2 linked regions of the Nitratidesulfovibrio vulgaris str. Hildenborough genome follow. The protein of the gene in region 2 interacts with the protein of the main gene of each other region in a pairwise test. Links are inferred from orthologs where the notes say so. Each region holds a gene or a part of one and is shown on either strand. Other genes may lie near its edges.

The links.
Region 1: the proteins of DVU_RS10860 (region 2) and topA interact in binary tests that used the Escherichia coli proteins (3 or more experiments, as listed by UniProt). The link is inferred for Nitratidesulfovibrio vulgaris str. Hildenborough from one-to-one orthologs.

The regions. Positions count from the first base shown.
Region 1 is NC_002937.3:3,554,181-3,566,616, reverse strand. The notes cover bases 334-3,355. They hold topA (type I DNA topoisomerase), read right to left. Parts: upstream 2,975-3,355; coding sequence 692-2,974; downstream 334-691. Other genes in these bases: DVU_RS15880 (M48 family metallopeptidase), read left to right, coding at 3,080-3,355; DVU_RS15890 (hypothetical protein), read left to right, coding at 334-456. In the rest of the region: more of DVU_RS15890, read left to right, coding at 1-333; more of DVU_RS15880, read left to right, coding at 3,356-3,934; DVU_RS15875 (VgrG-related protein), read left to right, coding at 4,102-5,115; DVU_RS15870 (SO_0444 family Cu/Zn efflux transporter), read left to right, coding at 5,814-7,169; DVU_RS15865 (periplasmic heavy metal sensor), read right to left, coding at 7,734-8,255; DVU_RS15860 (ATP-binding protein), read left to right, coding at 8,847-10,886; DVU_RS15855 (sigma 54-interacting transcriptional regulator), read left to right, coding at 10,888-12,267. UniProt on the Escherichia coli protein: Releases the supercoiling and torsional tension of DNA, which is introduced during the DNA replication and transcription, by transiently cleaving and rejoining one strand of the DNA duplex.
Region 2 is NC_002937.3:2,406,460-2,409,436, forward strand. The notes cover bases 51-2,977. They hold DVU_RS10860 (IMPACT family protein), read right to left. Parts: upstream 1,915-2,977; coding sequence 1,186-1,914; downstream 51-1,185. Other genes in these bases: pgl (6-phosphogluconolactonase), read left to right, coding at 155-904; DVU_RS10865 (type IA DNA topoisomerase), read left to right, coding at 1,997-2,977.

The sequences.
Region 1 (12,436 bases), 1.2 Mb from region 2 along the record:
CTGGACGGACTGCGTTTCATCGACAGGCAATTCGGTACCGCAGCCGGTGACAGCCTCATCGCCCGTTTCAACGGCGGACTCAACGACAGTATCAACGGCTTCTTCGGCAACGGACATGACGAGCTCTTTCTCGCCTCGACCACCATGGTCGGGCAAGGCGGTGCATCCGTCACCGGCGGTGTGCTGCCCACGCTCTCGCCTGCCGGGGGAGGCACGGAAGGCGGCGACCTGCTGAAGCAGATGCTCGAAGACCTGAAGAACCTGCGCCTTTCCGGCGTGGATGAGACAGGTACAGGTGCCGCGGCAGCTGCATCCGGGAATGCCGATAGCATCGTGTCGTCCGCCAATCCCGTTGCGATTCAGAGTGCTAACTCAGGTGCCCTGAAGACCCCGTTTGCGGCGTATGCCAGCCCTTCGCCCTCCTCGTCCGGGCTTTTGCTCGACATGTCGGTCTGACGCCGTCGGCAACGCCTGCTTCGCCTGCTTTCCGGTCTCCATCGTGCGTCCCTGGTGGCGTCCACCCCTCTTCTTCTCCCTCTGTGCCCTGAAACGAGAATGGCCCCGTGATGTTGCACGGGGCCTTGGTTATCCGGGATTCTTGCCCGGAGAAATATGATTTCTTCTGCTTTAGCAGAACGTTGCAGTGTCGTTAACTTTTCGGAAGGCTGACGTCTGCTTTCCGTATGCTCTTCTATCCCTCGTCGTCGGGAAGTTCCTGCGTGTAGCGACAGGTCTTTTCGGGGCAGGCGATGTGCAGGCCCTTGGCACGGGTGCTCTTCTTCACCAGCAGCGGCGACCCGCACACGGGGCACGGGCCGGGTACGGGCCAGTCCCACAGTGCGTAGTCGCACTTGGGGAAGCGGTTGCACGAGTAGAATATCTTGCCGCGCTTCGAGCTTTTCTCCACCAGTTGACCGTCGCAGCCTTCACGCGGGCAGGCGATGCCCGTCGAGAAGGGTTCGGTGTGGCGGCAGTCGGGGTAGCCGGTACACGCGATGAAACGGCTGCCGGTGCGTGCCTTCTTGACCACGAGGTCCTTGCCGCACTCGGGACAGGTGCCTACGGCTTCAAGCTCTTCGCGGGCCCGCTGTTCGATGACGATGTCGCCCTTCTCGTCGCGGGAGAAGTTACTGGTGAACTTGCAGTCGGGGTAGGCGGTGCAGGCGAGGAAGGGCCCTGCCTTACCGAACTTCACCACGACGGGCTTGCCGCACTCGGGGCAGGTGACGTCTGTGGGCAGACCGCCCTTCACCGTCTCCATGGCCTTGGCAGCGGATTCCAGCGTGGGGTTGAAGTCGGCCGAGAAGCGTGAAAGCAGTTCGACCCAGTCGAGTCCCCCTTCTGCCACCTTGTCGAGCGAGTCCTCCATCTGGGCGGTGAACCCGACATCCATGAGGGTGGTGAAGTGGCGCGCCAGCAGGTCGCACACCGTGGCCCCGAGGTCGGTGGGCACGAAGTGCTTGTCCTCGAGGCGCGTGTAGTCGCGGTCGATGAGCGTGGAGATGATGGAGGCGTAGGTCGACGGACGGCCTATGCCGCGCTCTTCGAGTTCACGCACCAGAGATGCTTCGGTGTAGCGCGCCGGAGGCTGCGTGAACTTCTGTTCCTTCTCGACGGAGACGGGGTGCAGGGTCTCGCCCTCCTGCAGTGGCGGCAGTTCAGCATCGCCCTCCTCCTTCTGCGGCATGGCCGCGAGAAAACCGGGAAAGAGCATCCGTTCGCCCTTGGCGCGCCATTCGGCGGGGCCGCATGCGATGGCAACGGTGGTGTCGTCGAAGCGTGCCGGGGCCATCTGCGAGGCCACGAAGCGCGACCACACCAGTCTGTAAAGCTGGAACTGGTCGGGGGGAAGCAGGTGCTTCACGCTGTCGGGAGTCACGTTGACATCGACGGGACGCACCGCTTCGTGGGCGTCCTGCGCGCTGCCCTTGGTCTTGAACTGCCGGGGCTTGGCCGGGCAGAAGTCGGCACCCCACGTCTCGGTAACGAAGGCGCGTGCGGCGTCGCGTGCCTCGTCGGAGACACGCACCGAGTCGGTACGCATATAGGTGATGAGGGCCACCGTACCCATCTCGCCCAGTTCAACACCTTCATACAGCCGCTGCGCGATGTTCATGGTGCGCTTGGCGGAATAGCCCAGTCGCTGGTTGGCGGCCTGCTGCAAGGTGGAGGTGATGAACGGGGGCTGCGGCTGGCGTTCGCGCTTCTTGCGTTCGACGGCGGTGATGACGAAGGGCTTGCCGCGCATGGCGTCTTCAAGGGCGTTGGCGGCGTCGGCGTCGGCTACATGGGCCTTCTTGCCGTCTATCTTCGCGAGTTCGGCCTTGAAGGGGGCGTATTGCGGGTCGGGGCTTGTGGGCGTTGCACCGGGCACGTTCTTGGCGAACATGGCGCGGAACAGCCAGTATTCCTCAGGTGTGAAGGCGCGGCGTTCACTCTCGCGGTCGACGATGAGACGCAACGCCACCGACTGCACACGCCCCGCCGATATGCCGCGCTTGACCTTCTTCCACAACAGCGGCGAAAGTTTGTAGCCCACCAGCCTGTCGAGAACGCGGCGCGCCTGCTGGGCGTCGAACAGGGCGCGGTTGAGGTCGCGCGGGTTCTCCAGCGCCTCGCGCACGGCCCGTGCGGTGATCTCGTTGAACTGGATGCGCTTGATGTTGTCTGCCTTGCCTTCGATGAGCGCGGCCACATGCCACGCGATGGCTTCACCTTCACGGTCCGGGTCGGGTGCGAGGTAGACGGTGTCTGCCTTCGCAGCCGCTTCGCGAAGCGTGTCGACGACCTTCTGCTTGCCGTCGATGACCCGGTACTGCGGAGCGAAGTTGTTGGCCTCGTCCACGCCGATCTCGTTGGTGGGCAGGTCGCGGACGTGACCGACGCTCGCCTGCACGACATACTTGCCGCCAAGGAATTTCTTGATGGTCTTCACCTTGGCGGGAGATTCGACGATGATGAGGTCCTTGCCCATGCGTGTGGTCCTTCGCGGAGGAAACGGCTATACGGTGGGTGGTGGCGGGAGTGGCCCGCCTTATGGGCGCGTTTGCCCGCTTTCAGGAAGGGGAACATACGACAAATGACGATTCCGTCAAGCCGCGATACCGTGACGCACACCCGAAGGGCCCTCTCCACGGTGGGCAAGGGCCTTGCCGCATTACGACATCTGCTGCCTCTGCTGCTGTGCCTTCTCGTGCTGGCCGGGTGTGCCAAGGCCCCGTATACCGGGAGAAGCCAGTTCATCATGGTCTCACCCCAGCAGGAGATGGCCCTCGGACAGCAGGAGTCAAGAAAGATCCTTTCAAAGGAACCGGTGAAGACCGGCACCGACGAGGCGCAGCGTGTCGAGACCGTTGGCAGGCGCATAGCCGCCGCAGCCCGCCGTGGCGATTTCAGGTGGGAGTTCCATCTCATCGGCAAGGATGTCGCCAACGCCTTCTGCCTTCCGGGGGGCAAGGTCTTCGTCTATGAGGGCATATTCAAGTACGCGGATACCGATGCCGAACTCGCCACCGTCATGGCACACGAGGTGGGACACGCCATCGCGAGGCATGGTGCCGAACGCATGAGCCGCGCCATGATGGTGCAGATGGGGCACGATGCGGCTGCCATCGCGTTGGGCGTGGCCGGAGGTTCTCCGGCAGCGGTGCAGGCGTTCAGTCAGGCCTATGGCACAGGTGCCAACGTGGGGCTGATGCTCCCCTTCGGGCGTGAGCAGGAATACGAGGCCGACCGTATCGGACTCATGCTCATGGCACAGGCAGGTTACGACCCGCGTGCCGCGCTCGATTTCTGGCGCAAGATGTCATCCGCCCCCGGAAAGCGGCCCCCGGAGTTCCTCTCGACCCACCCCACGGGGCAGCATCGTATAGCTGAACTGCAGGCCCGCATGGGCGACGCCCTGAGGGTGTACCGCCCTCCGTCGGGGAAGTGACGGCGGCGGGTGCATTCAGGGTCTTCTTCACGCGGTCTATCTGTCTAACATGGCGTCCTCAAAGCATGTCCTTCGGCAGGTGCGGTTCTTGCTATGCACCTGTCGCCAGACCTGCGACCCGTTCCCCGAAGCGAGACCGGGGCGCGTCGCATGAAGCCGGAGGAACCATGCCTTACGACAAGAATCTCATGCCGGATGTGGCCCGGGGACTGTCCCTTCCCGCACCTCGGTCTTTTTCGAGCAGACAGGGCGGCGCAGGCTTCGGGCAGGTGCTTGCCCAGCAGGGTGCCGTCCCTGACGACGCCGAGGCCGCAGGCGCACGCGCCCTTGCGGCCATGGCACAGGTGCTCGAAGGACAGGGGGGCGGCATCGGTTCCAACGGGGCCATGGCCGCACGTAGCCTTCTGGCGCTCACGGGCAAGATGCGCCTTGCCGGTGAAGGCGGCATGGGCGACGCCATCTCCGAAGCCACCCGCACGGCGCAGGGCAAACGCACCGCCGCAGCACCGCGTTCTGCGCGGGCGTCACGTTCCGGCGGCAGTGGTGATGTCTCCGGTCTGGGGTCCCTTGCCGCACAGTTCGAATCGGGTGACGAGGGCATCGCCGCCATCGGCTATGACAGGCATGGCGGAACGTCCTACGGCAAGTTCCAGATAGCCTCGCGCCCCGGCACCATGGACCGCTTCCTCGACTATCTCGACGGTCAGGCCCCTGACATCGCCAGTCGATTGCGCGAGGCAGGGCCCGCCAACACAGGAAGCCGTAACGGTGCCATGCCCGATGCGTGGCGTGCCATCGCCGACGAACAGCCTGCCCGTTTCGAGGCCTTGCAGGACCGTTTCATCACCGAAAGCCACTATGTCCCGGCGCTCGATGCCGTCAGCAAGCAGGCGGGTCTCGACAAGGGGGCCTTCTCTCCTGCGCTGAAGGAGGTGTTGTGGAGTACCGCCGTACAGCACGGGCCGGGTGCCGCTGCGCGCATCTTCAACAGGGCCGTGGACCTCGCCGGAGACGGCAAGGGCAGCCAGCATGAACGTGAGCTCATCCGCAATGTGTACGCGGTACGTTCCGAACAGTTCGGTTCGTCCACGTCACGTGTGCGCGAGGCGGTACAGCAGCGGTTGCAACGCGAGATGCAACTCGCCCTGAACATGGTGGGTAAGGGCCCGGACCGCGCCTGAAGCCAATCGACCTTGCCAGAAGCCTGCAATCGGACTGACACGGGCAAACGGGCTGAAGTTTGGAAATCAGCCTGAAGCTTGGAATCGGGTGATGCCGGGATACCGCGCGTTGATGCAGGGCGACCTGTGGCGTGCCGAGGAGTCCGGCTGGTGAAGACCGGTAAGGGCCACCTCATACCCTTTGTGGACGGGCATGTGCGCAAGGGTGCGAATACGGCGATAAGGCCCCGTCTTCCGGTGACCTACAGGGAAGGTTGACCCGTGTTCTTGTCTGAAGCGATGCTATGACGTCCCGGCCCTCGCGCCGATGTCGGGGGGCGTATCTCGTGCCACCTGTCGTCATGGCTTTCAGTCCGTGTCGTACCGCTGATGGTGTGACCGGCGTCGCGAGTGCTGTCTTTCCGCAGATGGCGACACCCTTTCAGTTTTCGTCCTCCTCCCTACTGTCATAATGCCGTTGCGGCGATTGCGGTTCGATACCCTTTTGACGCTGCAACCGGGCACGTCCCCCTCCGCAAGACGCCGGTGGCAGGAGTGGCCTTTATTCGTTGTCGCGCATGTCGACGGCTGTCTCCGATGCTCTCGACGCTTTCTTTCAGTGTGTTGCCCTGTCGGCCATATGTTGACATGGCGCGTCCTTTGTCATACCTAACGCATGAACAGATGTTCATATGTTTATTATGCAACCCGAGGACACCATGACCCTTATCCATGACATCATACTGGCATCGTGGGATATTCTTCTTGAAGCGGCCCCCTATGTCCTCTTCGGCTTCTTCGTTGCCGGACTGCTGAAGGCCTACGTCCCCGCCTCCTTCGTCGCGCGCCATCTCGGGCGTGGGCATGTGGGCCCTGTCTTCAAGGCTGCCCTCTTCGGCATTCCCCTGCCGCTATGTTCGTGCGGTGTCATCCCTGCCGCCGCCGGGTTGCGTCAGCAGGGTGCCAGCAAAGGTGCCACCACCTCGTTTCTCATCGCCACACCGGAAACGGGGGTAGACTCCATGGCCGTGACATGGGCCTTGCTAGACCCTGTCATGACCGTGGCGCGTCCCTTCGCCGCCTTGCTGACCTCTGTGGCGGCAGGGCTCATGGTCGACCTTTTCCCCGAAAGGAAGCGGGGTGAGTCAGAGATATCCCCCCCAGTGATGTCCCCTTCACGCGACGCGGCGCTTCATGACGGCCCCACCACTCTGCCCGCGCCCGTCATAGCCCCCGTCCTGCACGGTGCCGCTGGCATTGCCGCGGCCGGGAGTGTCTCTCTGGGACCAATCAGGGAACACGCCGCGTGCACCTGTTCTGGGCACGCTTCCGTGGCTGCTTCTGCGTGTTGCGGCACGTCGCACAGCGTGTCTGCGCCATCCGGCGCGTCATGCGGTTGCGGGAGTGCAGCGCATGCGCATTCCGGCACGGGCTGTTGCGGACATGATACCCCCATCGGGCAGGTCAGCGGCGGCTTCAGCGGTGTGGTGGAAAGGTTCCGTGGCGGGATGCGCTTCGCCTTCGGTGAACTTGTTGCGGACATCGGCGGCTGGCTGCTGCTTGGCGTTGTGCTTGCCGCTGTCATCACCATCCTCATCCCGGACGACCTTTTCTCCGGAACGTTCGCCTCGGGTATCGGCGGCATCCTTCTGATGATGGTGGTGGGCATTCCGTTGTATGTCTGCGCGACGGCCTCCACCCCCATCGCTGCGGCCTTTGCCCTCAAGGGCATCTCACCCGGGGCTGCGCTGGTCTTCCTCCTCGCCGGGCCGGCGACCAACGTGGCCACCATCACTGTCGTGGCGCGGATGCTCGGTCGCAAGGCCGCTGTCATCTATGTCGCCGTCATCGGGGTCATGTCAGTCGCACTTGGGCTGGCAGTGAACATGCTCTACGGCTGGCTTGGCATGGGTGTGACAGGCTGGGTGCAGGGCAGTGCCGACGCGGAACCGGGTATGCTCTCTGCCGTGGCGGCTGTGGTGCTTCTTCTGCTGGTGCTGTACCAGTGGCTGCCCGCCCTTGTGGCCCGTCTGCGCGGCGAGGCCCACCCTGCCGGGTGCGGCTGCGGACATTAGTACAATGTGCAAACAGGTCTGACGGTGTGAAGCGGCAATGCGCTTTCGCCTCAGGTGGTGAACGGATAGGGCCCACAGTCGCGAAAACCGGCTGTGGGCCTTGTTGACGGGCGAGGCTTGCGCACCCTTTCGGTACATGGTGATGCCTTGCGGCATGAAGACGTCACCGCCATGGGTCTTCTTCCAAGGGACACAGGGGGAGTGCCGGTCGCCGGTTTACTGCAGTGACAGGATTGAGAAGGAAGCCTGCTTTCCGGCGTCGGGATTGCAGGGACCGTGAGTAGCTTCGAAGGCGAAAGCTGTGCGTGGGCGCTGCCGGGGCAGCAATGGATATCGGCGAAGGTGCCGACAGGTTGTCTGGTCGTCGGCTTGTGTGAACGTTGCGGGGTGCAGGAGTCACGAGTACGCTACGTGATACCGTTTCATCCCGTGGTAGCCGTTGCCCGGGCGGCTGATGCCCGCTAGACACGCACTGCCCCGAAGTCTCGCCCATACACACGACAAGAGGCCACCCGTGAAGGTGGCCTCTTGTCGTTATTTGATCGCTACAGGCGTTGCTGCAACTTACATGTTCTGGCCGCGGTGGGGGCCTTCGCCGTCATGCATCTGCATCATGCCGGAGCCCATGCCGCCCTTGCCGCCCATCATGCCGCAGCCGCCGCCCATGCCGCCCATGCCACGGTGTCCCATGGTGGCGAAGTGGGTCTTGATACCGACTTCCTTCTGCATGCTCGCGTCGAGGTTGGCGGCTTCGGTGCGGTACTGGGTGCGCAGTGCAGTGATTTCGTCCGTGAGCTTGCGGATGTCTTCGGGCTTGGTGTTGGGGTTGCTGGAGAGGGCGTTCAGTTCGGTGTGCTTGGCCCACAGCTTGTCGCGCAGCGGCGTCACCTTGGTGTTGAAGGCGTCGATGAGGCTGTCGAACTTGGCCTGCTTCTCGGGGGTGAGGGCTTCATAGGCCTGACCCATCATCTGCCCCTGACCATGGTAGTTGCCGTGCCCGCGGGCGAAAGCGTTGTTGGCGGCGGTGCCGAGGCTGACAACGGTGGCGAGGGCGATGATGCCGAGGGCGATGCGCTTGCTGTTCATGATGTTCTCCTTGGGTGTTTATGGTTCGAGGCAAAGGGCCTCATGTTCTCGTTGCCCTTGCTAGAGCATGGAGCGTGCCAAACTCTATTTGGCTCATCTAACTTTTTGTTTTCAAAGATTAATTTTTTGAATGCCATGCCTGGGTGAGTTTGCATTCCGGGAGACGGACCCGAAATGCGTATGAAAATGATACAGGCACAGTGTATGGGTGTATAAAAAATATACTCCATTCGTGGGGCATGGTATGGATGTCGCGTGGGCAGCCTGTGATGCGCCGCGGGGATATCCACGTCAGCCGTTGGATGACGTGCTTATATGGACGACTGCCCCCTGCCCGCGTCCTTGTTGGTGCAGTCCTTGCTTTCCCCGACATCACTTTTCCATGGTCGGCGTGGACCATGGGCTGCCTTGGCAAGGCAGCTGGAAGCTCGCAGAAGCGATTCGTGTGATTGCAAATAGTTGCATGATGCACACCCTCTTCGCGAGATACCACTGGGCCTTGCCAGAGGCTGTAAGGTGTATGAAAAATAGACAGCACGGCCTGTGGCTTTTGCGGCCCCTCAGGCATCGTCATAGGTATCAGGAGTGAACATGACCCCATCCACCGTCCTCGAACGTCTGCGTAGCCGCCTTGCCTCGCCATGGTCGCTGGTGCTTCTCGCCGCCTTGCTGGTGGCTGGCATCGTGGCCGTCCTGCTGGGGTCGTATCATGGTGCGGCATCGACCATGACGCGCATCCTCACTGAAAAGGGCGCGTCGCTCATCCGTTCGTTCGAAGCGGGAGCACGTACGGGCATGAGGCACAGTGCCGGGTTGCGCCTGCAGATACTGCTTGAGGAGATGGCAGACCAGCCTGACATCCGTTTCATCGCCGTGGTCTCGCCCGAGGGCGAGGTGCTGGCGCATAGCGACATGACCCGCGTGGGCACACGCCTGTTCAACCCTGACGAACTTCAGAGGCTGGATGCCGGGACAGAACCCCGCTGGACGCTCCTGCCCGGTGACGGTGGGGACGATTTCGTGGTCTTTCGCCTGTTCGACCCGGTGCGCCGCCGTGCCATGTTCATACCCGAAGGCGGGCGCATGGCCCCGCCTCCGCCAGACGATGCAAGGCTGGAGCATCCCGACGACCAGCGGCCGCGTTCACGGGCGGAGCGTTTCGCCAGATGGCGCGAACGGCAAGAAGGCCTCTCCCCCTTTCCGGGAAGCCTCCCCTTGCCGGAAGATGGTCGCGGAGACACCGGCAGGCGTGAACATGGCGGCCACGGGATGCACGGCGGGTTCGACGCCTCGTGCATGCGAAGCCCGCAGGGCCCTCCTCCGGTCATCCTCGTGGGGCTGGATATGCAGCCCTTTGCCGAGGCGCGCGCGCAGGACCGCAACCATGCCCTGCTCATGCTGGCACTGGCTGGTGGCGTAGCTGTCGCCGGGGTCCTGTCGCTGGTGTGGTCACGACGTGAACAGGCGGCACGGCGTCGGCTGATGGCGTCGCAGGCGTTCGCGGCCAAGGTGGTGTCGAGCCTGCCTGACGGGCTTGTGGCCTTCGACCGCGAAGGGCGCATCGACGAATGCAACGCAGCCGGGGCCGACCTGCTGGGTGTCGGCGCTTCGTCCGCACTGGGACAGGGCGCGTCATGGCTTCCTGCCCCGCTTGATGCCATGGCCGCGTATCTTCTCGGTGGCGGTGTTCTCGCCCCCACCGAAGTGGAGTGCCGCCGTGCCGACGGAACGAGCGTACCACTGGGCGTGCGGGGCGCGCGCATCGTGGACGATGAAGGCCGTGCTGTGGGTGTCATCCTGCTGTTGCGCGACCTCAGCGAGGTGCGGCACCTCGAGGCGGAAGTGCGCAGGCGCGAGAAGCTTGCAGCCGTGGGTAACCTCGCCGCTGGCGTCGCGCACGAGATACGCAACCCGCTCAGTTCGATAAAGGGCTACGCCACCTACTTCGGTACGCGCTTCCCTGAAGGCAGCGACGACCGTGAGGCCGCCCGCGTCATGGTGCAGGAGGTCGACAGGCTCAACCGCGTCATCTCCGACCTCATCGGCCTGTCGCGTCCTTCCGACATCCGGCCCCGGCCCACCCGTGTGGCGGACATCGTCGACCACGCCTTGCGACTGGTACGTCCGGATGCCGAGGCCCGCAAGGTCGCCGTGCGTTTCGAGGCCGCGCCGGATGTGCCCGAGGCCCTCGTGGACCCCGACCGCTTCGCGCAGGCGTTGCTCAATGTCTGCCTCAACGGCATGGAAGCCATGGGAGACGGGGGTGAGCTTATGGTGACGGCGTATCGCCACGGTGATGGCAGGGTCGCGGTGTCGGTGCGCGACACCGGGCCGGGCATCTCACCGGAGAACCTGTCGCGGGTCTTCGACCCCTATTTCACGACCAAGGGACAGGGCACGGGCCTTGGCCTCGCCATCGTCCACAAGATCATCGAAGCCCATGGGGGCGAGGTGGGCTTCCGCTCCGAACCGGGGCACGGCACCGAGTGCACCTTCATACTGCCCGCTGTCCATGCAGGGGCGACACCGGACATCCGGGCCGATGCGGCAGGCGCGGGTCAGCCCCGTGCGGCGACATCCGCGGGCATATTAGCGGGCACATCCGATCAAGACACGGACAAGGGGGAGTAGCATGAGCGACGTGACCGTTCTCATCGTGGATGACGATGTGGCTCACCGCACCATGCTGCGTACCATGCTGCGCGGCTGGGGCTATGCCACTGACGAGGCCGACGACGGCGAGACCGCCGTCGAGAAGGTGCGCGAAAAGGCCCGCGATGCGGTGCTCATGGATGTGCGCATGGCCCGCATGGGCGGTATCGAGGCGTTGCGGCGCATCGTGGAGTACAACCCCGCCGTGCCCGTTCTCATCATGACGGCATACTCCTCTGTGGAGACGGCCGTGGAGGCTCTGCGGCTCGGGGCCTACGACTACCTGACCAAGCCGCTGGACTTCGATGTGCTGCGCCATACCCTCGAGCGCGCCCTCGACCATACCCGCCTCGTGTCCGAGAACCGTGAGCTGAAGAGCCGCCTCGACGACGCGGCACGGGCACCGGGCATCATCGGGCGCAGTGCACCCATGCGTGAGCTGGCCGAACTCGTCGCCACCGTCGCGCCGTCCGAGGCCACGGTGCTCATCACCGGAGAGTCGGGAACAGGCAAGGAACTGGTGGCAAGGTCGCTTCACGAGGGCAGCCGTCGCAGCGCAAAGCAACTGGTGACGGTGAACTGCGCAGCACTCTCCGAGTCGCTCCTCGAGTCGGAGTTGTTCGGGCATGAGCGGGGAGCCTTCACCGGGGCCGACAAGCGCCGTGACGGGCGATTCGTGCAGGCCGACGGAGGTACACTCTTCCTCGACGAGATAGGCGAACTGCCGCTGCTGTTGCAGGCCAAACTGCTGCGGGCGCTGCAACAGGGAGAGATACAGCGCGTGGGCAGCGACGTTCCGCTGACGGTGGACGTGCGGCTTCTTGCCGCCACCAACCGCGACCTGCGCGAAGAGGTGGCCGCCGGGCGCTTTCGCGAAGACCTGTTCTATCGCCTCAATGTCATCGGCATCCATATGCCCGCGCTGCGTGAACGGCCCGATGACATCCCCCTGCTGGCGGCGCATTTCCTCGACCGTTACGCGGAACGCAACCGCAAGCACCTCAAGGGTTTCACCCCGCAGGCCATGGACATGCTGCTCAAGCACCCGTGGCCGGGTAACGTGCGTGAACTCGAGAACGCCGTGGAGAGGGCTGTCATCATGGCCACGGGTGACTGGGTCGGCGAACGTGAACTGCCCATGTCCCTGCGCGGGGCGGGGGGCGCCGACCCAGCCGTCGCCGATGCCGCACTGCCCACCGGTCAGGACCCCTACGCCGGTCTCTCACTGGAAGACCTCGAGCGTCGCGCCATCGTCGCCACCCTGCGCGAGACGGGTGACAACAAGAGTGAAGCCGCAAGGCGTCTCGGCATCACCCGTGCCACACTGCACAACAAACTCAAGAAGTACGACCTCGAATGACCCCGGCAGAAGCCGAGAGGATGCCTGCCACCTGCCGGGGCTATCTCCGCCCTGCCGCGCCCTGTCGCGCCCTGCCGCGCCCTGTCGTGTCCGCTTCGTCCCTCTCCGGTGTTGCCCTTGCGAAGGGTATCGGCAATGACACACGCCGCCCGGTCACGGTCGGACGCCG
Region 2 (2,977 bases):
CCTGCCCTTTCCGCCGGCAACGGAAAAACCGTTCCCATGCTGCGCAGAAACGGGCCCCACTCGCACAGGTGTCTTCCCAACGCAAGGCACGTATGGCAATGTCGAACACACGCCATCACGCGCACATCACACGAGACACCGCAAGGAGCCAACCATGTTCCGCAGCCGTTCCATCCACCTCTCGCTGCACATCCACAAGAACCCCGCCGCCATGGCAGAGCGCGCCGCCCACCTGCTGGCCGACTGCTGCGAACAGGCCATCGCGGAACGGGGCGTGTTCAATCTGGCCCTTTCTGGCGGCTCCACCCCCATCCCGCTTTTCAGACTGCTTTCAAGCTCCGACTGGGCCGAACGGCTGCCGTGGGAGAAGATAGCCGTATACTGGGTGGACGAGCGCTGCGTCGGCCCCGAGCATCCCCAGAGCAACTACGGCGTGGCCCGCCGTGAACTGCTCGGCAACGTACCCGCCACGCGCTTCTACCGCATGAAGGGCGAAGCCGACCCCGTGGATGCGGCCCTCGCCTACGAGAAGCTCCTGCGCGAGCATTTCAACCTCGGCCCGGGCGAATTCCCGCGCTTCGACTGTGTCATCCTCGGCATGGGCGACGACGGGCACACCGCCTCGCTCTTTCCGGGCGAACCCGGCCTTCAGGAATGTGAACGGCTTGTCATCGACCAGTACGTCCGCAGGCTCAAGACCGACAGGCTCACCCTCACCCTGCCCGTGCTCAACAACGCCCGGTGCTGTCTCTTCCTCGTCACGGGCGAAGAGAAGCACGACGTGCTCTCCAAGGCCCTGAACCTGCTCTCCGAACCTTCACTGCCCGCCCATTTCGTGCGTCCGCCCTCCGGCGACCTTGTATGGATCGTCGACGACGCGGCAGCACGCGGCCCCGAAAAGTAGCTGGCGCGACGCGACAGGTCGCCTGCCGCCAGAGGCACAGTACGGTCTGCTCCTGCGATTTACATGCAAAAGGGGAAGCTTCGGCTTCCCCTTTGCGTTTACTGAACACGGGCATATCACTCCGGGGCCGACGGCGGGCACGCCTTGGCGAGCGAAGCAGTCGCAGACACCATCAAAGCTGTCCGTCAGAGCATATCAACAGGATTTCAGGGCATATCCGCCGGATGTGGCGCAGGCCGGGGCCTCATGTCCCTGCATCAGACTTGCCCCTCATGCGGCAGCTAGCCCGCCGTGTCATCGTCCCCGCCAGCCTCATGCCGCGCGATGGCGGGCTGCGTGGCCCCACCCTGACCGCAGGCCCTTTCCTGATCATCATCTGCGGCAGCATCAAGGACAGAGGTGAGCACGGCCCCCCCGGTCATCTCCACCAGTGCCGCCTCGAACATGGCAAGACGTTCATGCGGCAGCGAGACCTCGAAGACGGCGTCGACACCGAAACGTTCTGCCACCGTCACCGCCTCGAACGTCGGCAGCAGCCGCTGGAAGAGCGTCACCTGCGTATAGTCGATGACCACCTCCACACGCACGGGAATGATGCGCTCACGCCGCGGCAACGTATCAAGACCTATGCGCACGAGGCCCTGATACGCCCGGACGAGGCCCCCGGTACCAAGCTTGACCCCACCGAAATATCGTGTCACCACCGCCGCCACCTCACCCACTCCGCCATGCAGCAGCATGGTCAGCATGGGCCGCCCCGCCGTGCCGTGCGGTTCACCGTCATCGCTGAATCCTACGCGGGCTGTGGCACCGGGTGCGCCCGCCGCGAAGGCCCAGCAATTGTGCGTGGCATCCGGGTGTTCACGCCGGATGGCCTGCACGAAGGCATGGGCCGAAGCCGTGTCGGGGGCATGTGCCAGCGTGACGATGAAGCGGCTACGGCGTATCGTCTCCTCCTCACGGTGGAAGACGCCGGGGGCGAGGTCTGGTATGGGGTAACGCGCACTCATGAAGGCTGCCGTTAGCCTCCCCCGCACGCCCGGTCAACCCGCAGCCACCCGTACAACACGTCGAAACGTCCAGCAGTACAGCATGTCCAAAACGCTCATCATCGCCGAAAAGCCCTCCGTGGCCCGTGAAATCGCCCCCCTCGTCGGCGCACAGGGGCGCCGTGCAGGCTACCTTGAAGGCCCCGACCATCTGGTCAGCTGGGCCGTCGGACATCTTGTGGGCATCGCGGAACCCGAAGAACAGGACGAGGCATGGGCCGGACGCTGGACACTCGAGCAACTGCCCATGCTCCCCCCGCGCTTCCAGTTGCGCGTACTGCCCGAAACGGCAGACCAGTTTTCCGTACTCCAGCGTCTGCTGCTGGACGACCGGGTGACCGGCATCGTCAACGCCACCGACGCCGGACGCGAGGGCGAACTCATCTTCCGGCGTATCTACCTCGTGGCGGGATGTGACAAACCGGTGCGCCGCCTGTGGGCCAGCGACATGACAGAGGAAGGTCTGCGCAAGAGCCTCGCAAGGCTACTGCCCGACGAGGAGAAGCGTAACCTCGGCCTTGCCGCCTTCGCCCGCGCCGAAGCCGACTGGCTTGTGGGCATGAACTTCTCGCGCCTGTTCACCGTCAAATCTGGCGGCCTCGTCTCCGTGGGGCGCGTCCAGACCCCCGTACTGTGCCTGCTGGCCGACCGCCGCCGCGACATCGAGCACTTCACCCCGCAGGACTTCTGGACCGTGGAGGCGACGTTCGACAAGAACCTCGATGCTGGCACGTCGACCGGCACAAGGCCGATGACGTCTCCCGCAGCCCGCAGCACCGTGCCCTGCCTCGCGGAATCCGGCCCTGCCACCGGCGATGCCCCTCCTGCACCCGACGGTGACAGGACAACACAGTCCGAGGCCCAGACAGACGAGGGAACGAAGCCCGACGCGCAAGCAGACGCCCTTTCAGATGCCTCATCTGCCGCACCAGCAACATCCGCGCCGGACACTCCCGTCGCGTCGGATGTCCCCGATGCTGAAATCGCCGCCCCCGAAGCCGCCGCAAACGACGACAGGTTCCGT